DNA from 4 places in the Geodermatophilus bullaregiensis genome. Region 1 is predicted to be linked to each of the others. Evidence: riboswitches for the same ligand, from Rfam matches in the RefSeq annotation. Region 1 holds a riboswitch; each other region holds the start of a gene.
The links. A riboswitch is a leader RNA that binds a small molecule or an ion and turns the genes downstream of it on or off. The one in region 1 is predicted to bind cyclic di-AMP.
Positions count from the first base shown of each region.

Region 1 (5,708 bases):
ACGCGCACCGGGCCCACCTCCCGCGCTGCCGCAGCGGCAGCGCTCCGGAACCACCGCACCCCCAGGGGGACCCATGACACGGACCGCACAACCGGCCCCGGGCACGGCGGACGACGTCGTCCCCGGCGCGGAGATCTACACCCCGGAGTTCCGCGCCGACCCCTACCCGGTCTACGCCCGGCTGCGTGCCGAGCGCCCGGTGGTGAAGGTGCGGACGCCGCGCTTCGACTCCTTCCTGGTCACCCGTTACGACGACGCCAAGCAGGCGCTGTCGGACCCGCGGCTGTCCAAGGACCTGTACCGCGCCGGTGACACCTACCTGGCGGTGTTCGGCGAGAAGGCGCGGCAGATCAACACCAACATGCTCAACTCCGACCCGCCGGAGCACAGCCGCCTGCGCCGCCTGGTCACCCAGGCGTTCACCCCGCGGCGCATCGAGGCGATGCGGCCCCGCGTGGAGCAGATCGTCGAGGGCCTGCTGGACCGGATGGCGCCGCGCGGCTCCACCGACTTCGTGGACGACTTCGCCCTCCGGCTGCCGCTGGCGGTGATCGGCGACCTGCTCGGGATCCCCGAGTCCGACCACGAGGAGATCCTGGCCGGCACCCAGGTCATCCGGACCGTCGGCACCGGCGGGCGCAGTCCCCAGGAGGACCGGGCGGCGATCGGGCAGGCCCAGTCGCGGCTGCACGCCTACTTCACCGGCCTGGTCGCGACCAAGCGCCAGCAGCCCGGGGAGGACCTGGTCAGCGCCCTCATCGCCGCCCGCGACGGGGACGGCCGGCTCTCGGAGGCCGAGCTGGTCTCCAGCGCCTTCCTGCTGCTGTTCGCCGGCTACCAGACGACGTCGGACTTCCTCGGCAACGCCGTCGTCGCGCTGCTGACCCACCCCGAGGAGCTGGCCGAGCTGCTGGCCGACCCCTCCCGGATCCCGGACGCCGTCGAGGAGCTGCTGCGCTTCGACGGGTCGGTGCCGGTGTCGAGCTTCCGCTTCGCCACCGAGGACCTCGAGATCGGCGGGGTCCGGATCCCCGAGGGCTCGATCGTCACCATCGTGCTCAGCGCGGCCAACCACGACCCGGCGCTGGTCCCCGACCCGGACGAGCTCGACCTGAGCCGGGGCCCCACCTCGCACCTGGCCTTCGGTCACGGCATCCACTACTGCCTGGGCACCGCCCTGGCCCGGCTGGAGGCGACGACCGCGCTGCGGCGCATCCTCGTCCGCCTCCCCGACCTGCGCCTCGACGTCCCCGTCGAGGACCTGCAGTGGCTCCCGGCGGCCTCCGCCTTCCGCGGGCTGCTCGAGCTGCCGCTGCGCTTCACCCCCACCCCCGCTACAGGAGGCACACCATGACCCCGCCTGCCCCCTCGGCCACTCCCTCGGCCACTCCGTCGGCCGATCCCGCGGCCGACGCCTCGACGACGCCCACGGAGGCGCCCTGGGCCAACGACACGGTCGAGTTCACGAACACGGTCTCGACGCCCGCGAGCTGGTCCTCGGCCACGTGGCGCCCGTTCCGCAACGTCATCGTCTGCCGGATGGCCCCCGGCAGCGAGGACGAGGTCGGGCCGGTGTTCGCGTACTACGACCGGACCACCCGGCCGCAGGACCTCGGCGTCGTCGGACGGGCCCTGCTCTCGTACGAGGGCCTGTACCTGCACGTCATCGAGCGCAAGGAGGACCCGGAGGTCTCCGGGCAGCGCCGCGGCCTGCCGGCGTTCCAGGCCATCGCCGAGGCCATCGCCCCGTACGTGACGCCCTACCCCAGCTACTGGGAGAACCCGTCGCACTCCGTGGCGAAGCACTTCTACACCTGGGTGCCCGAGGGCGAGGTCTCCCCCGACCGGGAGATGACCGTCATCGTCCAGCGGATGAAGCCGGGCAGCGAGGCCGAGATCGCCCGGGTGTTCGCCGAGTCCGACGCCGGCGACCTGCCCACGGAGACGGGCGTGACCGGCCGCTGGCTGTACTCGATGGAGGACGTCTTCGTGCACCTCCTGGAGCAGGACCGGGCCAAGGCGGCGGCCGTGCGGCAGAACCACGAGTCGATGCGGCCGGCCTTCGCCAAGGTCATGGCCGCCCTCGCCCCCTACGTCAGCCCGTACCGCCCGGAGACGTGGCAGAGCCCGCGCGACTCGGTGGCCCGGGTGTTCCACCGCTGGACGGCCCCGGACTGGGCGCCGGGGGACTGACGGTGACGACGAGGGAGGGCAGACCGTGAGCCTGCGCAGGATCGCGTCGATCACCTACTGGGCCGAGGACGTGGCCGCGGCCGCGGCCTGGTACACCGAGCTCCTGGGCTCGGGGCCGAGCTTCACCCGGCCCGGTCCCGGCGGGCGGCTGGGCTACGCCGCGTTCAGCATCGACGAGCGGACCCGGCTGGCCATCGCCGCCCGCGCCACGGCCCCGCCGGGCGCGGCGCTGGAACCGGGTGGTGCGGTCGGGCACTGGGACGTCGCCGACCTCGACGCCGTCCTCGAGAGGCTCGCGTCGATGGGCGCCAAGGAGTACATCCCGGTCACGCCGCACGGGCCGGTGGTCAGCGCGGCCGTGCTCGACCCCTTCGGCAACGTGCTCGGGCTCATCTCCGACCAGCACCCCGCTGCCGACTTCCGGGGCGGGCCGCCGCGGCCGAGCTGATCCGCGTTCCACCACACGGCGACCGCCGGGACCCCAGGGACCCGGCGGTCGCCGCGCGTCGGGGTGCCGACGATCGCGGAGGGTGACGTTCCCGGTGCGATCCTGGGCGTGGCGTCGGCTCGTCGCGGCGTGCGGTGGTCCGATTCAGGTCACGAGATTGTCACGGACCGGTCCCGTCCTTAGCGTTTCCGCGTCCGGCCGGTCACCTGGCTCCCACCCGGGGAGCCCCCGACGGATGCCGCCGAGTCGCACCTCGCGGTGCGAGCCGGGGACCCACCTGTACCACCGGGGTGAGTCCCGCTCCCGGTCCCGCCGGGAGCGGGTAGGGCACTCCCAGCCCGAACCCGTCAGCTCACCCGGTAGGCGGCCAGGGGAGAACGGAGTACAGCCACGCCCGGGGCCGAGCCCCGCGCGTCCAGGTCCGGGACCGTCGCGCTCCCGCCTGCCCACCTGAGCCAGCCAGCCGTCGCACGGCGCCCTCAGCCGGACCCCGGTGTCCGGCCGGTGCCGCACGCCCGGATGCCGAGCCCTGCCCGACGCGGCCACGTGCCGCAGCACATCCCGACCGTCGCGGCGCCGTCCCACGGCGACCGCCCCTGCAGTGAGGACGTCTCCATGCACGCACGCACGCACGTCGAGGACACCCGTGCCGAGCACACCGCCGGCGACGCCCGGCCGCGTCGCCGGGCCCTGCACCTGCTGACCGCCACGGGGGCCATGGCCCTGGCCTTCACCTTCGCCGGGCAGTCGGTCGCCCAGGCCGACGAGCCCCGGTGGGGTGGCGGCGGGTCCGCCTCGACCTGGGACGGCGGCCGGGACGGGCGCGGCGCGCCCGCCCCCGCGCCCGAGGCGGCGGCGCCTGCTCCCGCACCGGCACCGGCCCCGGCGCCCGCACCGGCACCGGCACCGGCTCCTGCGCCGGCACCCGCGCCGGCACCCGCCGCCACCGGCGAGCAGGCGTACAAGGACTACGCACTCGACCAGCTCGGCGGCGACGCCACCCAGTTCGGCTGCCTCGAGCAGCTCTGGGAGGCCGAGAGCGGGTGGAACCCGAACGCGCAGAACCCCACCAGCACCGCGTACGGCATCGCCCAGTTCCTCGACTCCACCTGGGCCTCCACCGGCATCGCCAAGACCTCGGACCCGTACCGGCAGGTCGACGCGGGCCTGATCTACATCGAGAACCGGTACGGCAGCCCCTGCGCGGCCTGGAACCACTTCCAGGCCAACAACTGGTACTGATCCCCTGACCGCCGCGGGCCCCTCTCAGCAGCGGGAGCGGCCCCCGGCGTCTTCACCCCGGGGGGTGACCCCAGGACGTCCCACCCGTCCGGGTGGGACCGGGTGGCGACCGGTCCAGTCGTGCGGCTCCGGTGTCGAGAGAGGTGGCACACCTCCGACGGGAGCACACCGATGGCCAGGAAGCGCACCGACGCCGAGCAGCAGGTCGCCGACCTGCTGCACACGGCGCGGAAGTCACTGCACATGCCCGTGGCGTTCCTGACGCGCATGGACGGCACCACCCAGCACCTGGAGGTCGTCGACACCCGCGTGCCGGTGCTCGTCCAGGAGGGCGCGAAGGTCGCCCAGGAGACGTCGTTCTGCCAGAAGATCCTCGACGGGGAGCTGCCCGCCGTCATCAGCGACGTGAAGGCGCACCCGCTGGCGATGTCGCTGCCCTCGGCGCGCATCCCGCGGATCCGCAGCTACGTCTCGACGCCGGTCACGCTGTCGGACGGCAGCCTCTACGGCACCTTCTGCGCCTTCGGCTTCACCTCCGACAAGGAGCTCAACGAGCGCGACGAGGCCCTGATGAAGGTCCTGGCGTCGGCCGCCTCGGTGATCATCGAGCCCCAGCTGCGCGCCCAGCAGCGCCGCGACGCGATCGACGGCCGGCTCGACCCGCTGGTCGCCTCCGGCGGCCCGACCGTCGTCCTGCAGCCGATCGTCGACCTGGCCACCGGGGACCGCGTCGGCGCCGAGGCGCTCAGCCGCTTCCCGGCCGACTGGGGCAAGGGCCCCGACGTCGTCTTCGAGGAGGCGCACAGCATCGGCCGCGGGCACGAGGTCGAGCTGCTGGCCCTGCGCCGGGCCGCCGAGCACCTGGCCACGGTCGAGGGCTACGTGGCCATGAACGTCTCGCCGCAGACCCTGCTGACGCCGGAGTTCTCCGCGCTGCTGCACACCCTGCCGCTGCCGCGGGTGCTCCTCGAGCTCTCCGAGCACGACCCGGTCGAGGACTACGACGCGCTGAGCAGTGCCCTGCTGCCCTTCCGTGCCGCCGGGATGCGGCTGGCCATCGACGACGTCGGCGCCGGCTTCTCCTCGCTGCGGCACATCGTGGTGACCGACCCCGACGTCATCAAGATGGACCGCAGCATCGTCAGCGGCCTGCACACCGACCCGGTGCTGAGCAAGCTGGTCGAGTCGCTGGTGACCTTCGGTCACGGCTGCGGCGTCACCGTGGTCGCCGAGGGCATCGAGACCGCCGAGGAGGCCGCGGCGCTGCGCGGCCTGGGCGTCGACCTGGGCCAGGGCTGGTTCCTCGGCCGCCCCGGCCCGCCGGAGTCCCTGCTGCCGGTGCCGCCCGCCGTCCTCCGGACCGTCCGCGCGCCGGACCCGGGACTGCTCCCCGCCTGAGCGCGCCCGCCGGGCGGCTCCCGTCCCTACGGCTCGACGAGCGCGGGCGGCAGCGGCCGGCCGGCCGTGTGGGCGCGGAGGGCGTCGGCGAACAGTCCCGGCGCCTCGCCGTTCCAGGCGTGCCCGACGCCGGGGACCACCCGCGCCCGGCCGTGCGGGAAGGCCCCGGCGAGCACGGGGAGCGACGACCGGACGAGGGCGTGCTCCCGCTCCCCGGCGACCGCGAGCACGCGGGCGTCGGAGGTGGCGGCGCCGTCCGGGACGCCGTGACCGGCCAGCTCGGACCCCACCCGCAGGAACTCGCCGGGCGCCTGCGTGCGCGCCGCGCGGACGTGGCCGTCGAGGTCCTCGGCCGGCACCCGCAGCGCGCGGGCGTCGGCCCGCAGCACCGGACCCGTCGTCACGAACGGCGCCACGAGACGTCCCG
Region 1 is NZ_JAFBCJ010000001.1:2,734,374-2,740,081, reverse strand. It holds gene JOD57_RS12945 (cytochrome P450 family protein) at 74-1,354, shown strand; gene JOD57_RS12940 (TcmI family type II polyketide cyclase) at 1,351-2,193, shown strand; gene JOD57_RS12935 (VOC family protein) at 2,219-2,641, shown strand; cyclic di-AMP (ydaO/yuaA leader) riboswitch at 2,871-3,022, shown strand; gene JOD57_RS12930 (aggregation-promoting factor C-terminal-like domain-containing protein) at 3,257-3,883, shown strand; gene JOD57_RS12925 (EAL domain-containing protein) at 4,055-5,281, shown strand; gene JOD57_RS12920 (alpha/beta fold hydrolase) at 5,308-5,708, opposite strand, start outside.

Region 2 (5,708 bases), 2.0 Mb from region 1:
CGCCCGCGGAGCGCCGGCGCCAGGCGGCCGCGGGTGTACTCGCTGATGTAGGTCAGCACGTCCAGCCCGCCGGCGATGCGCCGCAGCACGTGCCGCGCGCCGGGCAGCGCGACCCAGCCCGTCTCGTGGCCGTGCGTGGCGCCGACCAGCCGGCGCACCCCGGCCTCGCGGAGCGCCGGCGCGAGCAGGCCCAGGGGCGCCGCGGCGCCGAAGAAGGCGGTGTCGCAGCCGTGCCGCCGGGCGAGGGCGGCCGCCGCGCGGGCCACGCCCGGGGTGGGCAGCAGCACCCCGGTCGGGTGACGCACCACCTCGTACGGCAGCGCCGCGTCGTGGGCCTCCCAGCCGGGCGAGCGGGAGGCCAGCACCACCAGGGAGTCCGGCGGACGCCGGGCGAGCAGCGCGGCGACGAAGGTCTGGATGCCGCCCTGCCGGGGCGGGAAGTCGTTGGTGACGACGAGGGTCCGCCGGGCGCTCACCGGTCGTCCAGCCGCAGCCAGTCCTCGGCGAGGGCGATCCGCTGGGCCGCCGTCGGGTGCGAGCCGAAGAACCACTGCCACGGTGCCGGCGGGCTCGGGTCGGACACGTTGGTCTCGGCCAGCCGGCGCTGCATCTCGATGAAGGCCGCGGCGTCCCCGGTGAGGTCGAGGGCGTGCAGGTCGGCGCGCGCCTCCACGTGCCGGGAGACCAGGTTCTGCACCGGGGTGCCCACCAGCGAGCCCAGGGCGACGAGCAGCAGGACCAGCGGGACCACGCGCGGGTCGCCCGGGGAGTCCGCCCCCGCCCGCCGCAGCAGCGGCGGCCAGGTGAGCAGCCAGCCGAGCAGGGCCACCGCGGCGGCCGCGCCGAGCGCGCCGAGCAGCGTGCCGGTGAGGACGTCGTCGGTGGCCACGTGCCCGAGCTCGTGGGCGACGATCGACTCGACCTCGTCGTCGGGGACGTCGGCCAGCAGCGTGTCGTACAGGACGACGCGGCGGGTGGAGCCGAACCCGGAGACGTAGGCGTTGAGCGACGTCGTCCGCCGGGAGGCGTCGGCGACGAGCACGTCGTCGACCGGGGTGCCGCTCTCCTCGCCCAGCTCCAGCAGGTCGGTGCGCAGCTGCCCGGCCGGCAGGGGCGCGAAGCTGTTGAACGCCGGCTCGATGACCACCGGGTAGAGGAAGGAGCCCACCACCACGAGCCCCGCCGCCCCGGCCGCCGCCCACGCCCACCAGGCGCGCGGCGCCCGACGGGCCAGTGCGACGAGCACGAGCAGGGCGAGCGCGGTGAGGGCGGCGTCGATGGCCGTGGAGACGGCGACGTCGCGCAGCCACAGCGGCCACGAACGGGTGGACAGGCCGTAGCGGTGCCGCACCACCTCGCCGTAGGCCGACACCGGCAGCGTGGCCAGCCGGCCGACGACGACCAGGGCGACCGTGCCGAGCAGCACCTGCCAGACCCAGCGCCCGCCGAGGGGCCGCGCGACGGCGGTCACCAGCCGGCCGCCCAGCCGGGTGAGACCCAGCAGGGCGGAGGCGGTGAGCCCGAGCAGCAGGCCCACCAGCGACGCGGGCCGGATGTCCGCGGCGAGGGCCTCGGCCCGCCGGAGGGCCTCGGCGGGCAGCCCCGCGTCGGCGCTGACCGGTGTGGCGCCGCCCGGCGGTGCGGGCAGCAGGGTCCACGGCGTGCGGACGGCGATGACGACCACGAGCGCGGCACCGAGCACGGCCGCGACCAGCAGGGCGGCGCGAGCGCCTCCCCGGCCCGCCCCGCTCACCCGGCCGATCCTAGGCGGCGTCCTCCGGGCTCCGGTCCTCCCCCGCTGCGGACGCGGCGAGGGCCGGCGACCCGGGTGGGTCGCCGGCCCTCGGGCACCCGACTCCGTCCGGAGGGGCCGTCGCCGGACGCCGTCCGCTAGACGATGCGGCGCATGGCGGTGATGCCGCCCATGGAGTCGACCGACACGACCTTCACCGGCTCGCTGGAGGTCGAGGCGTGCACCATCTGGCCGTTGCCGACGTACATCGACACGTGGCTGACCGGGCTGTAGTAGAAGATCAGGTCACCCGGCTGGAGGGCGTCGCGCGAGACGGCGGTGCCCATGCGCGACTGCATGCTGCTGGAGTGCGGCAGGGTGATCCCCGCCGCGGCGTAGGCGTACTGCGTCAGGCCCGAGCAGTCGAACGCGTCGGGACCGCCGGCGCCCCACACGTAGGCGTCGCCGACCTGCGCCAGCGCCGTCTGCACCGCCCGCTGGGCCGCCGCACTGCCCCCACCGGCCGGTGCCGGGGCCGGAGCGGCGGGAGCCGCCGCGGCGGCCGGAGCGGCCGGGGCCGCCGGAGCCGCCGGCGCCGCCGGGGCCGCCGGGGCCGCCGGAGCGGTCGGCGCCGCCGGGGCCGCGGCCACCGGGGCGCTCTCGCCGACCGTGCCCGCGGACTGCTGCGCGGCCAGGGCCCGCTGCGCGGCTGCCGCTGCCTCCTGCTGGGCGGCGGTCAGCGCGGCGACCTGCTCGCGGTAGTCGGCGATGTCCTCCTGGAGCCGCGCCTCCTGGGCGCTCAGGTCCTCCAGGGTGCGCTCGGCGTCGGCCTCGGCGGCCTCGGCGTCGGCCTGTGCCCGCGTCGCCGCGGCGGCGGCCTCGCCGACCTCGGCCATGACGTCGGTGGTGTGACCGGCGAGCTGGTCGAGCGTGGCGAGCCGGCTGACGAAGTCCTCGGCGGAGGCGCTGGTCATCAGCAGGTCCAGCTCGGGCATGGTGTCGCCGCCGGTGTAGGCGGTGCGGGCCACCTGCCGGATCCGACCGTCCAGTGCGTCGAGCCGGGTCTGCGCGTCGGCGGCGGCCCGGTCGGCCTCGTCGGCCTCGGTCTGCTGCTGGGCGAGCACCTCGCGGGCCTCGTTGACCTGCTCGCTGACGACCTCGAGCCGGTGACCGGCGTCGGCGGCGAGCTGGGCGGCCTGCTCGGGACTGGTGGCCTGCTCGGGGTCGGCCGTCGCGGTGCCGGGCAGCAGGGCCAGCGTCAGACCGGCGGTGGTGCCCACGAGCGCGACCCGGCCGAGACGGCGGAGCAGCGGGCGGCGGCGGTGCGGGCCGGTGACGGGACCGGCGGTACGGCGGTCGGTGGACTGTGCGCGCGCATGCCCCAGGGCAGGGCGGGGGGTCGCCACGGGCGGCGGCTCTCCGTTCTTCCTCAGCAACCGCCTACCGAGTTAGCTGACGGGTTCGGGCTGGGAAGACGTGCCCTATCTCCGCACGCCGGAGGAGGTCCGGCGCGCACGAGAACTCACCCCAGTGCTGCGGTGGGTCCCCGGCTCACCTCGCGACCGCCCGAGGGCGGCGTCCGGTGACTCGGCGGTGTCCGGCCGAGGCCACCTCGTGTCGGGTGACGACCACCCGGCCGAACGGCGGCCACAGTACGGACGTGATGCAGTTGTGACAAACGGGGCCCCCGGGGACTGTGAGAACACCCACGGTGGGCGATCCCGACACCCCGGTGCGTGCCGAGGTGTCCACAGCGGCGCCCGGTGTGTCCTCGTCCGGCTCGGCTCAGCCGGTGCGGCGACGCCCGGCCGGCCGCCCGCCGCGCGCCTCCTCCCGCCCGGCCGTCGAGGGCCGGTGACGCAGGGGTGGCACCAGACCGCCCTCGGCGAGTGCCCGGACGGCGCGCCGCTCGACGTCGTCGAACTCCACCACCACGCCGGGTCGCGGGAGGACGACGTCGTCGGGGCCGGTGCCGCGGGCCGCCGGGACGGGGGGCACCGGCAGCAGCACGGGCGCGGTGTCCCGCTCCCCCGGCGGTGCCCCCAGCAGGGCGGTGACGACGCAGTCGGCGCAGCCGACGCCGCGCGCGGTGCACGTGTCGCAGTCGATGAGCATGGCCGTGTCCCTCCGGTGTCCCGGCCGCGCCGCCCGCTGCCGGGCCGCGGTCGGGACGGTCTCCCTGTCGGTTGCTGCGCACGCTAGGGACGACCACCGACAGTCCCGGCTCAGCCGCCCGCGTACTCCCAGTGCCAGGGCTCCTCGCGGCCGTTGCCCGGGTCGGCCCACGTCGGGTGCAGCCAGCCGAAGCGGCCGGCGTTGGCGACCATCCACGCGTACTGCGGGGTGCCGAAGGTCTCGATGCCGCCGCACAGGTCCACCGCCAGGCCCCAGCCGTGGTTGCTGGTGCCGGGGACCGCCGCGAGCGCCGGCTTCTCGCCGTAGAGGCGCACCTGGCCGGCGTAGGTGCGGTAGGAGTCGGTGATGCAGACCGGCTCGCCGAAGACGTCGGCGAACGCCGCGCTCATCGCCCGCCAGGCCGCCGCCGCGTCGCAGCGCAGCGCGTGGCCGGACACGCCCAGCGGGCACAGCGCGCTCGGCGGGATCAGCCCGTTGGGGTAGCCGCCCCAGGATCGGCCGCCGGAGGAGCTCGGCGGGTACACGGGGTTGCCGCACTCGACCGGCAGCGCGCCCCCGGTCGGCCCGGGCGCCGGCTCCTCCGGCCGCGGCCCGAGGCTCGGCCGGCCGACGTGCAGCACCTCGTCTGCGGGCAGCCGCCGGACGACGACCGCCCCGGCCCGGCCGTCGGCGGCCAGCATCGTCTGCCGGTCCAGGGCGATGCCGACGTGGCCGAGACCGGCCTCCGGCGTGCCGGGGAACACCAGGTCCCCGGGCAGGACGTCGGCGAGGTCGACCGGCGTGGTGACCGCGTAGAGCCCCGCCTGGTCGTCGGGCAGGTCGATGCCGGCGGCACCGTAGACCGAGGAGACCAGCGAGCCGCAGTCCCAGGAGTCCGGACCGGCCGTCCCTGGGGCGTACGGCCTGCCCAGGGCGTCCATCGCTGCGGTGACCGCCGCGACCGTCTCCGCGGGCAGCACCAGCAGCGACGTCGGCTGCTGCGGCAGCTGCGCGGTACCCGGCTGGACGCCCCCGGCGGCCGCGCCGACCGGCGCCAGCCCGACCGGCAGGCCGGCCACCGGGTCGAGGAGGGCCGCCGCCGGCGGCGACTGCACGCCGGCCGCGGCCAGCCGGCCGAGGTGCGCCCGCCAGTTGGCCGCCGTCTGCACGTTGACGTCGGCCTGCTCCCGCTGCAGCCGGGCCAGCTGCCGGTCGACCTCGGCCAGCGCGGCGTCGAGCTCGGCGGTGACCGCGGCCGCGCTCGCCTCCAGGTCGGCCACCTCCGCGGCCAGCTCGTCGGCCCGGCCCCGCGCCTGCGCCAGCGCCCCGTCAGCGGACTCCCGCTCGGCCAGCGCCGCCTGCCGCTGCCGCTCGGCCTCGCCCACGACCTGGGCGGTGTGCGCGTCGACCGCCTCGAGGTAGCCGAGCGCGGACACGACGTCACCGGGGTCCCCGCCGGCGAGCAGGACGGTGAGCGGCGTCAGGGAGCCGCCGTCGCGGTAGGCCGCCGCGGCGTACTGCGCGACCACCGTCCGGTAGCGGGCCAGCTCCGCCTCGGCGTCGTCCACCGCGGTCCGCGCGGCCTCGACCTCGGCCTCGGCGTCGGTCAGCGCCTGCCGGGCCGCGGCCACCTCGGTCTGGCGCCGCTGGAGGTCGGCCTGGACCTCCGCGGCGCGCTGCTGCAGCCGGTCGAGCGCCTCGCTGTCGAGCACTCCGCTCGTGCCGCCGGGCTGGTCGCTGGGCGCCGCCGCCGCCGGGCCGGCCAGGGGGACGGCCACCAGCAGGGCCGCCGCGCCCGCGAGCACCAGCGCCGCCGCCCGCCCGGGAGCGGCCGGCCGGGAGCGGGAGCGCATCGGACCAC
Region 2 is NZ_JAFBCJ010000001.1:745,003-750,710, forward strand. It holds gene JOD57_RS26665 (glycosyltransferase family 4 protein) at 1-476, opposite strand, end outside; gene JOD57_RS03425 (M48 family metalloprotease) at 473-1,753, opposite strand; gene JOD57_RS03430 (C40 family peptidase) at 1,891-3,012, opposite strand; cyclic di-AMP (ydaO/yuaA leader) riboswitch at 3,155-3,335, opposite strand; gene JOD57_RS03435 (hypothetical protein) at 3,518-3,847, opposite strand; gene JOD57_RS03440 (NlpC/P60 family protein) at 3,958-5,700, opposite strand.
Region 2: another riboswitch for cyclic di-AMP. It lies ahead of JOD57_RS03430 (C40 family peptidase); the one in region 1 lies ahead of JOD57_RS12930 (aggregation-promoting factor C-terminal-like domain-containing protein).

Region 3 (5,708 bases), 420 kb from region 1:
GACCAGGCCAGCCCGCCGCCGCGGACGACGCCGGCGACCAGGCTGGGCGCCCGGCCGTCGCGCTGCACGCGGGCGGTGCGGGCCAGCAGGGTGCGGGCGGTCGCGGGGAGCACGGGCTCGGCCATGCCCCGCACGGTAGGTCAGGCTCGCGCGGGCGCCTGCAGGCGGCCGGTGCGCGCGGCCCAGCGCTCGAACACGACGGTGGCCAGCGGCGGGATCGAGGCGGCGAGCGCGAGCAGCGCCGTCCACCGCGACCAGCCGAGCACCCGGGCGGCGACCAGCGCGACGACGAGGTAGGCGATGAACACCGCGCCGTGGACCGGCCCGAACACCTGGACGCCCACCTCGGAGGTCTCCGGGACGTACTTGACGTACATGCCGGCGAGCAGGCCCAGCCAGGACAGCGCCTCGGCGACGGCGACGACGCGGAAGGCGAGGGCGACGGAGCGGGGGTTCATGGCGAGCGGGTCCTCCGGGGGGACGGGCGGGTCTCCCCTGCCCAACGGCCGGCCCGCGCCGTGAATCCCGGCCGGTCGTGTGACCTGCGTGGCAGGGTCGGGCCCGTGCGGGGGCTGGCGCGGCGGGAGTTCTGCCTGGTGCTCCTCCGCCGGATGGCCGACCTGCGACCGGACCTGGTCGCCGAGGCGCTCCCCCGGCTGGGCGCCGACCGCGCCGCGGCGCACGCCGCGCACACGCGGTGGCAGGCGCTGCACCACGCGCCGCGGGCACCGCGCGGCCTGGCGCTGCGCGCCGCCGTCCTCGGGCCGGCCGAGCGGGTCGAGGCGCGCCGCCTCGGCGACCTCGACCTCGAGGTCCGGCACTGGCCGCTGCCGCTGTGGCCGCACCTGCGGTGGGAGGTCGTCTCTGGCCCGGGGGGCACGGTGCTGCACGAGCACCTCGTCCGGGCGCCCGGCTCGCCGGTGCCGCCGGCGGCCGAGGGGCGGCTGCGGGTGTGGGAGCACGTGGTCGCCGACGTCAGCGGCCTGCCGGGCGCGGTGGAGGTGGACCCGCAGGTGGTGACGCGCTGGGAGGTCCGGCTGCCGTCGGGCACCACCGCGGCGTTCGTCTGGGGGCTGCTCCAGCAGGTCCGGACGTGACCGGGCCCCGGCACCCGAGGGGTGCCGGGGCTCCGCGGAGCGGGCGGTGGAGCCCCTTCCTCAGGCGACGCGGCGGGCGCCGGCGTAGCCGCCCATCGAGTCGACGCCGGCCACCTTGACGACGTCGCCCGACGTCGGCGCGTGCACCATCTGCCCGTTGCCGATGTAGATGCCCACGTGGCTGACCGGGCTGTAGAAGAAGACCAGGTCACCGGGCTGCAGGTCGGCGCGGGAGACCGCCTGGCCCGTGCGCGACTGCATGGCGCTGGAGTGCGGGAGGGTGACGCCGGCGGCGCGGAAGGCGTACTGGGTGAGACCGGAGCAGTCGAACGAGCCCGGGCCGGCCGCCGCCCACACGTAGGGCTTGCCGCGCTGGGCCATGGCCGTGGCCACCGCCGTCGCGGCGGCACCGCTGCCCCCGCCGGAGGGGGCAGCCACCGGGGCGCCGGCCGTCCCGGTGGACGAGGAGCCGGACGAGGAGCCGGAGGACGAGGAGCCGGAGGACGAGGAGCCGGAGGACGACGAGGTGGCGCTCCCGGACGTCGCGCCCTCGGCGCGCTCGTCGTCGCGGCTGGCCCGGGTGTCCTCGGCGGCGTGCGCGGCCGCGGCGGCCTCGAGGGCGGCGCGCTGCTCCGCGGCGGTGAGCCGGGAGAAGTCGGCCTGGTAGTCGGCGATCTGCGCCTCGAGGCCGGCCTGCCGGGCGGCGACGTCGTCGTACTGGCGCTGCGCCTCGGCGGCGGCCTCCGCGGCGACGGCCTGAGCGGCGGTGGCGGTGTCGGTGGCCGCGGCGGCCTGGCCGAGCAGCTCGCCCTGGTAGCCGGCGACGCCCTGGAGCAGCGTGACCCGGTTGACGAACTCGTCGGCGTCCTGGCTGGTCATGAGCGCCTGCAGCGGGCCCATGCTGTCGCCGGTGTAGGCGGAGCGGGCGATCCCGACCACCTGGTCACGGGCGGCGTCGACGGCGACCTGCGCCTCGGCGAGCGTCGCGGCGGCGGCCTCGGCGGCGGCCTGCTGGGCGGTCAGCGCCTCGCGGGCCTCGTTGAACTGCTCGGTGACGACCTCGAGCTCGTGCCCGCGGGCGGCGACGAGCCGGGCGGCCTCGGCGGCCGTCGTCGGCTCCTCCGCCGCGGCCGGTGCCGGGACGGCCCCGAGGCCGAGACCCATGCCCAGGGCGCCGACGAGGGCGAGGACGGCGCGGCGACGTGACCGCGCGGGAGCGGGCGTGCCGGGGACGGACGTGCTCAGGGGCGCCACGGTTCGGCGTCTCTCCTTCTCCCAGGCCGCCTACCGGGTTAGCTGACGGGTTCGGGCGTGGAGTCGCCCGGCGCGCACGGGTGTCCGCGCGCACTTCACCCCGGGACTGCGATGGGTCCCCGGCCCGGTCCCCCTCACGGGCGGACCGGCTCGACGGCGTCCACGGGGTGCCACCCAGGTCGGTGACGGAGCGCCCCGTTGGACGTACGCAGCGTAAAGGGCGTGACCACCCCGTGACAATGAGTGAGTCACAATGACCTCACCCACACCGCCCTCCGGCCGCCGCCCGGTTGCCGCCACCCGGTTTGGGAGTGCCCCGGGACGAGCACGAGACCGGGCATGTGCTCCTCCACGCGGATGCGCCTCGCCCGGCCGCTCCTCGCGCTCGCCCTGCTCGGCTCGGTGGTCGCCTGCGGTGACAACACCGACTTCTCCCGGGGCCCGACCAACTGCGACGCCAGCGGGGAGAACGCGAGCAACGAGCAGGACGCGAGCTGCCAGGAGACGGGCGAGAACCCGGGCAACGACGCGCCCACCACCGACGACGCGAACCCGGGCGGCTGAGCCCCTCCCGCCCCGGCCGCTCGGCGGGCGCGTGACCGCCCGGACTGGTGGCATGAGCCGGTGAGCCCGGCGCGGAGGTGGACGGCGGCCCGGCTGGGTGCCGAGACGCGGGCGCTGCTGGGCGGCGCCCGCCGTCTGCTGCGCGGCCGCGACCTCGCCCTCATCGCCGCGGGGCTGACCTTCTACGCCGGCATCGCCGTCGTGCCGCTGCTGCTGGTGGCCGTCCGGCTCACCGCGCTGGTCACCTCACCCACCGAGGTGCGCGCCCTCGTCGACCGGCTGGCCGAGCTGCTGCCGGCCGAGCTGGGCGCGCCGGGGGCGGTGGAGCGGCTGGCCGGCGCCGGCGTCCGGCTGGACCTGCTCGGCTTCCTCCTGGCGCTGGTGCCGCTGTCCTTCTACGGCGAGGGGCTGCGGCGCGCCCTGCTGCGCTTCACCCGGCAGCGGGACACCGACACCCTGACCGGCTGGCGCGGACGGGCGCTCACCCTGCCGCTGGTCGTCGTCACGCCCGTGCTGCTGTACCCGCTGCTGCTGGCCGCCCGGTTCATGGCCGACCTGGCCCTCGAGGAGGGCCTGGGCCCGGCCGTCGGCCGCTTCTTCGTCGGGTACTACTCGGTGCTGTTCGTCCTCACCGTCCCGCTGGCCTGGGGCTTCGGGGTGGTGGCCGCCGGCCGGCACCGCCGTCGCGCGGTGGCCTCGGGAGCGCTGTTCACCGCGGCCTGCCTGTCGGGGTTCCTGCAGGGCTTCGTGCTGTTCCTCTCGCTGCCGCTGGACCTCGGGGCACCGTTCGGCGGCCTCGTCGCCGTGGGCGGCGTGGTCGCCGTCGGTCTCTGGATGTTCCTGCTGCACCTGGTGCTGCTGGCCGGGTGGCTGCTCACCCAGTCGCTCGACGAGCGGCTGGGCCGGCGCCAGCACCGGGATCACCCCGGGATCGGGACCGGGATCGGGAAGCGCGGGGCCTCGAAGGCCGGGACCGGCGGGGCCCCCGGCTCGGGCGCCGGCGGGGACCCCGGCTCGGGCGCCGGTGGGGGTCCGGGCGCGGGCGGGGGCTCCGGCGCGGGCGCCGGCTCGGGCGCCGGCTCGGGCGCCGGGGCCTCGGGGGCGGGGACCTCGGGGGCGGGGACCTCGGGGGCGGGGACCTCGGGGGCCGGCGACGGCGACTCGGCCGGCGGTTCGGCCGGCGCGGGCCCGGGAGCCGGCACCGGCCTCGGCGGGGGCGCAGGCGCGGGCGCGGGCTCCACGTAGTCGCTGCCGTTGCTGACCAGGATCGACACCTGCTGGCCCGGCACGGCGCGACCGCCCCGCGAGGGGCTGGTGCCCAGGAACGCGCCCTCGGGCTCGTCGCTGTCGACGCGCACGGTGCGGGAGGTGAACCCGGCCTCGGCCAGCGCGCGCTCGCAGGACCGCACGCCGGAGCAGCCGGGCACCGGGCGGGTGTTGCCGTCCTGCACGGTGGGGTCGGCCGGCGGGAACTCGCTGCTCCCGCGCGCCTGCAGGATCGGCGCCATGGCGTCCCGCCAGATCGTGGCGCCCTTGCCGCCACCGAACCCGCCGACGTCCTCGTTCTGCTTGGGGTTGAGCACCATGACGCTGGCGGTGATCTCGGGCGTGTAGCCGACGAAGGCCACCGAGAAGTTGTCCTGCGAGGTGCCGGTCTTGCCGGCGATCTGGTGCCCGGGGACGTGGGCGCGCGACCCGGTCTGGCCGGGGTTGCCCGGCTCGACGTCCTTGCGCAGCATCTGGTTCATCGTGTCGGCCACGCCCGGCGGGATCGCCTCCGGCGTGCACCGGTCGCCCACCGGCAGCGGCTCGCCGTCGGCGCCGACCGCGGGCTCGCCGTGCCGGTCGAGGACGGCGGTCACCGGGACGACGTCGCACTGGGTGCCGCTCGCGGCGAAGGTCGAGTAGGCGCTGGCCAGCGCCAGCGGGCTGGTGGCCTCGGCGCCGAAGGTGAACGAGCCGCGGTTCTCGTCGATGATCTGCTGCGGCAGCTCGGGCGGGCTGAACTGGAACAGCCCCATCGCCTCGGCCATCCGCACCGGCTCCTCGACGCTGCCGAGGGCGTCCTCGAGGGCGAGGAAGTAGGTGTTGGACGACTGGTAGAGCGCCGTCGTCAGGTCCAGGGTGGAGCGGTAGCCCGACCCGGCGTTGCGCACGCAGTACCGGCCGTCGGTGTCGCGGCCCTGGCAGGGGCCGCTGTACACCCGCGAGACGTAGGGCTCGGGCGCGGTGAGCGTGTAGTAGGAGGAGTACCCGCGGGCCAGCGCGGCGGCGGCCACGAACACCTTGTACGTCGAGCCCGAGCCCTGGCTGGGCCACGTGTGCAGGTTGAACGACTCCTGCGTCGGGTCGACCCGGTCGTAGCCGAAGGTCCGGTTGACGCTCATCGCCAGCAGGTGGCCGGTGCCCGGCTCGACCGCGGTGAACATGCCGGCCAGCGAGTCGTCCGGCGCCAGGGTCTCGAGGACCGCGGCGTCGCCGGAGCGCTGCAGCTCCGGGTCCAGCGTCGTCCGGACGACGTAGCCGCCGTTGTCGAGCTGCTCCTGGGTCAGCCCCAGCTCCTGGACCAGGTACCGCTGCACGAAGTCGCAGACGAACGGACCCACGCTGGCCTGCACGCAGCCGCGGCGCGGAGCCGGCGCGGGCGCGAGCCCGAGCGGCTCGGCCTGCGCGGCGGCGGCCTGCTCCGGGGTCACCAGACCCTGCTCGGCCATCCGCGACAGCACCTCGTCACGCCGCGCCGTGGCGACCTCGGGCGCGGTGAACGGGTCGTCGGAGGTGGGGCTCTGCACC
Region 3 is NZ_JAFBCJ010000001.1:2,315,904-2,321,611, forward strand. It holds gene JOD57_RS10905 (serine hydrolase domain-containing protein) at 1-125, opposite strand, end outside; gene JOD57_RS10910 (DUF3817 domain-containing protein) at 141-458, opposite strand; gene JOD57_RS10915 (hypothetical protein) at 564-1,097, shown strand; gene JOD57_RS10920 (C40 family peptidase) at 1,158-2,351, opposite strand; cyclic di-AMP (ydaO/yuaA leader) riboswitch at 2,365-2,511, opposite strand; gene JOD57_RS10925 (hypothetical protein) at 2,691-2,915, shown strand; partial or broken gene JOD57_RS25360 (YhjD/YihY/BrkB family envelope integrity protein) at 2,976-3,815, shown strand; gene JOD57_RS10930 (transglycosylase domain-containing protein) at 3,836-5,708, opposite strand, start outside.
Region 3: another riboswitch for cyclic di-AMP. It lies ahead of JOD57_RS10920 (C40 family peptidase); the one in region 1 lies ahead of JOD57_RS12930 (aggregation-promoting factor C-terminal-like domain-containing protein).

Region 4 (5,708 bases), 1.9 Mb from region 1:
AGGCGCTGTTCATCCTGACCGCCGTCGACGCCGGCACCCGGGTCGGGCGGTTCATGCTCCAGGACACGATCGGCAACGTCTGGAAGCGCTTCGGTGACCTGTCGTGGCGGCCCGCGAACATCATGGCCAGTGCGGTGGTGGTCGGGCTGTGGGGCTACATCCTCTACGTCGGGGTGACCGACCCCCTCGGCGGCGTCAACCAGCTCTTCCCGCTGTTCGGCATCGCCAACCAGCTGCTGGCCGCGATCGCGCTGACCCTGGTGACGGTGCTGCTGATCAAGCACGGGAAGGTGCGCTACGCCTGGGTCACCGCCATCCCGCTGGCCTGGGACCTCACCGTCACGATGACGGCGAGCTGGCAGAAGGTGTTCTCGGGCGACCCGAGGGTCGGCTACTTCACGCAGCGCCAGCTCTACGCCGATGCCCTGGAGCGAGGCGAACTGCTGGCACCGGCGCAGGACGTCGACCAGATGGAGCAGGTCGTCTACAACTCGACGCTCAACGGGGTGCTGCAGGCGGTGTTCGCGCTGCTGACCCTGGTCGTGGTCGTCAACTCGGTCGTCGTGATCGCCCGCGCCCTGCGGGCCGGCGGGCCGGTCCCCACCACCGAGGAGCCGGCCGTGCCGTCGTCCATCGTGGAGCCGGCGGGGCTGTTCGCCACCGCGGAGGAGAAGCGCGTGATGGCCGAGCAGGAGCGGATGGTCGGTGCGGGTGCGCGGGGCCACGGCACCTTCACGGAGGAGGGTCCGTCCCGGTGACCGCCGCCGGGACCGTCCGCGAGGCCGCCGTCCGGACCTGGCGCGGGGTGCGGTGGTACCTGCGGGAGTGCAGTGGCGAGGCCCGCTGGGACGACCACCTGCGGCACTGCGCCGAGCACGGGCACCAGCCGCTGAGCCGGCGGGAGTTCGAGCGGCGCCGCGCCGACGAGCGGGAGCGCAACCCGGTCAGCCGCTGCTGCTGAGCCGGACGACCGCGGCCCCCTGCCCACGGGTGTGGGCAGGGGGCCGCGGTCACGGAGGCCCGGGGGCTCAGGCCGTGTAGTTCACGTGCACGTGGTCGAAGTGGTTGGCCGTGACGCCGCCGCGGTCCTCCATCGGCTTCCACGAGCCGGTCGGGGAGCTGAGGATCTGCTGCTCCCAGATGAGGTAGTCCACGCCGAGCTCCTCCCAGTGGTCGACGTGGTACCGGACGATCGCGTCACCGAGGGCGGCGTCGGTCAGGACCATGTAGTCCAGCGCCAGCCCGGACGGGTGGCCGTTGGGGTCGACGGCGCTGGCGCGGGTGCCGCCGAGGGTGATCGAGGCGGCGCCGGGCACGGAGGCGACGACGGCGTCCGCGGCGGCCTGGACCTGCGGCTGGACGCTGCCGGCGCTGTTGGTGATGCGCGCGGCGGCGACGGCCGTCTGGGTGAGGGGGGTCGTCGTGGCCGACGGGGCCGACGTGCCGATGGTCGCCGTCGTGGCGGCGGGGGCCGCCTCGGCCGGAGCGGCGGCCCGGGTCGCCGGAGCGGCCTGCTCGGCGCCGGAGGTCGTCAGCACCAGTCCCGGCGTGAGGCGGTCGGGGTTGCTGCCGATGACGTCGACGTTGCGCTGGTACAGCTCGCGCCACGTCTGGCTGTGGGCGGCGGCGATCTCGCGCAGGGTGTCGCCCCGCTCGACCGTGTGGGCGCCCTCCGCGGCGTGGCGGCCGTAGGTGTCGGCGTCGTCCCAGCGGTCCTGGCCGTCCCAGGTGCCGCGGTCGTACCGGTCGCCGCGGTCGTCGTCGTCGTCCTGGCCGGTCGCCGGGGTCTCGGCCGACTGCCCGGCGGCGGTCGCCGGGGCGGCCGGCTGCTCGGCCGCGGGCGCGGCCGTCCCGGCGGCGGCCGGGGTGGTGCCCTCGGTCAGGCGCGTCCCGCACGTGGGCCAGGCGCCGATGCCCTGCCCGGCGAGGACGTTCTCGGCGATGGCGACCTGCTCGGCGGGGGTGGCCAGGTCGGCGCGGGGTGCGAGGGCGGTGCCCCCGTAGCCGGCCCAGGTCGCCTGGCTGAACTGCAGCCCGCCGTAGTAGCCGTTGCCGGTGTTGGTGCTCCAGTTCCCGCCCGACTCGCACTGGGCGACGCCGGTCCAGTCGTGGGTGGTGGCGGCGGCCGCCGCCGGGGAGCCGAGGACGCCGAGACCGACGGCGGTGGCGCCGGCTGCGACCGGGGCCTTGGCGAGGACCTTCTTGGTGCGGACGTAGCGGGGTGCGCGGTGCTTGGGCATGGTGGTCTCCGATCACCGCCGGCGAGGTGAGCTGTCGGGTTCGGGCGATCGGTGCCCGGCCGCGGAACGCGGCTTCACCCCGAGGCGCGCAGGCGTCAGAGCCCTGCCGCGCCGTGGACCTGGGTCCCCCACCCCTGCCCTGGGGATCGGTGGGAGGCAGCCGGTGGGCAGGGTTTGGCGGGCCGGTGCCACGCTCGTGTTTAGCTGAGCGCAGCCAAGAAGCTACGTTCCGTTATGGCACTTGTCGCCGTGACGCCGGTCACACCCGGTCCCCGGGTGCCGCCGGCGGTGCGGCGTGACTGGTCAGCGGCCCGTCGGTGCCCGGGTCCGTGGCGCAGGCCACGTCCGCGTCGGCGGGAGGCCCTGCCGCGCGCCGCCTGTCCGGGTCGCTCCGGGAACGCTTCGTCCCGCGCGCCCCAGGGGTGCCCCGGCGCCCCAGCAGGGGTCAGGGCGGGCGGGCGCGGTGCCGACTCTGAGAGCACGTTCCCGAGGCCTGCGGGCCCGTCCGAGGAGTGCCCATGCCGTCGTCCCACGACCCGAGCCGCCGCCTGACCGAGCTGCGCGCCGGCATGTCCGTCCTGACCAGTGCCGCCGCCGACCTCGGCGTCGGCAGCCAGACCGAGGTCCGCGTGCTGGCCGACGGCCGGCTCTGGCTGGCCGAGCAGCAGGTCGCGGTGAGCGCCGCCGACGTCTACCAGGCCGCCCGCGGGCTGGTCGCCGCCCAGCTCGACGCCATCGCGCAGGTCTCCGCCCGGCCGGTCGAGGACCACGCGCTGGCCTGGCTGGTGACGCTGCAGACCAACGAGGTCATGGTCGGCCTCGAGGACGAGGCCGCCGCGTTCGACGCCGCCCTCGACTCCCCGGCCTTCGGAACCGCTGCGCTGGAGGACGACGCCGCCTGACGCGCTCGCGGCGCCGGCACCCCGGTGGTGCCGGCGCTCAGGTCGGCACGTTGGGTCCGGCGTGCGCCGGGCGCGGCTGCTCCTCGGAGTAGGGGCGGATGGCGATCAGGGCGACGTCGTCGGCCGGCCCGCCCTCGGGGATCAGCGTGGTGACGATGCGGTCGCACAAGCCCTCGAGGTCGAGGTCGGTGCTCTCGGCGAGCAGCGCGGTCAGCCGCGCCATGCCGGTGTCGAGGTCGCGGACGGCCGAGCGTGCCGGCCCGCCGCCGGACCGGGCGGACGGGCCCGGAGCCGGGCCGGGAGCGGGCTCGTGCTGCTCCAGCAGCCCGTCCGTGTAGAGCAGCAGGGTCGAGCGCACCGGCAGGGTCAGGTGGTGCTCGGGGCGGGGCCGGTGCGGGTCGACCCCGAGGGGCAGGCCCACGCGGTCGGTGAGGACGTCGACCGTGCCGTCCGGGTGCAGCAGCAGTGGTGGCGGGTGGCCGGCCGAGCTCCAGGTGATCGAGCGGTCGACGGCGGGGCGGTCGGCGTGGAACCGCTGGACCCGCGCGACCAGCGCGGTGGCGAACACGTGGTGCCCGAGGGTGTCGCTGGCGACGTCGACCGCGGTGAGGACGTCGGCCGGACCGGCCGTCCCGGTGTGGCCGGCCATCCGCAGCATGGTGCGCAGCTGCCCCATCGTGGCCGCGGCCGTGATGTCGTGCCCGGCGACGTCGCCGATGACCAGGCTGGTGGTGCGCGCGGCGTCGAGGTAGGCGTCGTACCAGTCCCCGCCGACCAGCTGCGCGTCCTCCGCGGGCAGGTAGCGGGAGGCCAGCTGCAGGTGGTCGGGCTGGGGGAGCAGCGGCGGCAGCAGCGCGCGCTGCATGGTCTCCGACACGGCCCTCTCGAAGGAGGCGACCCGCGCGGTCTCCACCACCATGCCCGCGCGGGTCATGAGCGTCGCGACCAGCTCGCGCTCCCGCTCGCCGTAGGGCGGCGCGCCCCGCAGGCGGCCGATGGTGAGGACGGCGACCACCTCCCCGCGGCGGATCACCGGCGCGACGAGTGCGCTGCGCACGTCCAGCAGGCGGACCGCGTCCTGCTGGGCGGCGGTCAGGCCCGCCGCCTCCGGCAGGTCGATCAGCTCCACCTGCCCGGTGACCGCGACGTGCCCCGGGCCGGTGGCCTCACCGACGCGGCGGCCGGCGCGGTCGATCCACCCGCGCAGGGTCGGCAGCTCCGCCGGGTCGCGGTGCTGGGAGGCCACCGGCACGAGGCCGCCGTCGCGGCCGACGGTGCACACGTAGGCGAAGTCGCCGAGGTCGGGGACGGCGAGGGCGACCACGGCCTGCCACAGGTGGCCCGGGGCGAGGTCGGCGGTGAGCAGGTCGCTGATGCGGGCCAGCAGACCGGCCCGCTGCGCCTCGGCCCGCGCGGTGGCCCTGGCCTGCTCGGCCTCGAGGGTGGCGAGGCGGAGGGCGACCTCGCGGGAGGCGATCGCGGCCAGCTCGTCGAGCAGCTGGACGTCCTCGGCCGTCCACCGGTGCACCGTGGTGTCGACGACGCAGAAGCTGCCCAGGACTTGCCCGTCGGGCAGCCGGACGGGGAAGCCGGCCCACGCCCGCACGCCCATGCCGGTGATCGACGGGTTGCCGGCGGTGCGTTCGTCGGTGGTGACGTCGGCCAGGGCCAGCGGCTCCCCGTCGAGCACGTACTGGCAGAAGGACTGCTCGACCGCGTTCTCCGTGGGGCTCCCGGGCGGCAGGCCCTGGCTGCTCAGCCAGTAGGAGCGGGCGTCGTCCACCACGGTCATGAAGGCCAGCGGTGCGCCGGTCAGCCGCTGCGCGATCCGTGTGAGCCGGTCGAAGGACTCCTCCGCCCCGGCGTCGAGCAGCTGGGTCAGGCGCACCGCGGCCAGCCGCCCCGGGTCCGCTGCGAGGTCGCGACCCGTGGCAGGTCCACCGTCACGGGCGTCGCGGGCACTCACGCCCCCATCCTGCACGGGGCGGTGGTGGGCGACCCCGGCGCCGCCCGGACGTCCCCCCCAGATGGCCACTCTCGGCCGGTGGCCACCTCTGGCGTAGTCCGGGCCGGGACGGGTACTGAAACCCGACCGTACGGTGACGACGACGGCTCGGTCCACGGCCGGCAGACCGGTGACCACGACGGGGGAGCACGCGTGCACCTGCACGACACCGCCGACGGCGGGCACGACGAGGCCGGTGCTGCGGCGCCGGGCCTGGTGCACGATGCCCTGCTCTACGACACCGTCGAGCAGGTGGCCGCGGTCGCGGCCACCTGGCTCCGGGACGGCCTGGCCGCCGGGGACGCCGCCGTCATCGCCACCGCTCCGGAGACCACCGGTCCGCTGCGCGAGGCCACCGGCGACGACCCGCGCGTGATGGTCGTCGACCGGCACGGCCTGTACCGGTCCCGCACGCCCACGGCGATCGCGACGATCCGCCGCTTCGCCACCGAGCACGCCGCCCCCGGACGGCGCGTCCGCGTCGTCGGGGAGGTGGACTTCGGCACCACGGCCGCCGACTGGCGGGAGTGGCAGGCCTACGAGGCGGTCCTCAACACCGCC
Region 4 is NZ_JAFBCJ010000001.1:802,871-808,578, reverse strand. It holds gene JOD57_RS03710 (carbon starvation CstA family protein) at 1-758, shown strand, start outside; gene JOD57_RS26670 (CstA-like transporter-associated (seleno)protein) at 755-961, shown strand; gene JOD57_RS26070 (LysM peptidoglycan-binding domain-containing protein) at 1,029-2,240, opposite strand; cyclic di-AMP (ydaO/yuaA leader) riboswitch at 2,242-2,402, opposite strand; gene JOD57_RS03695 (hypothetical protein) at 2,759-3,142, shown strand; gene JOD57_RS03690 (GAF domain-containing SpoIIE family protein phosphatase) at 3,180-5,108, opposite strand; gene JOD57_RS03685 (anti-sigma factor RsbA family regulatory protein) at 5,301-5,708, shown strand, end outside.
Region 4: another riboswitch for cyclic di-AMP. It lies ahead of JOD57_RS26070 (LysM peptidoglycan-binding domain-containing protein); the one in region 1 lies ahead of JOD57_RS12930 (aggregation-promoting factor C-terminal-like domain-containing protein).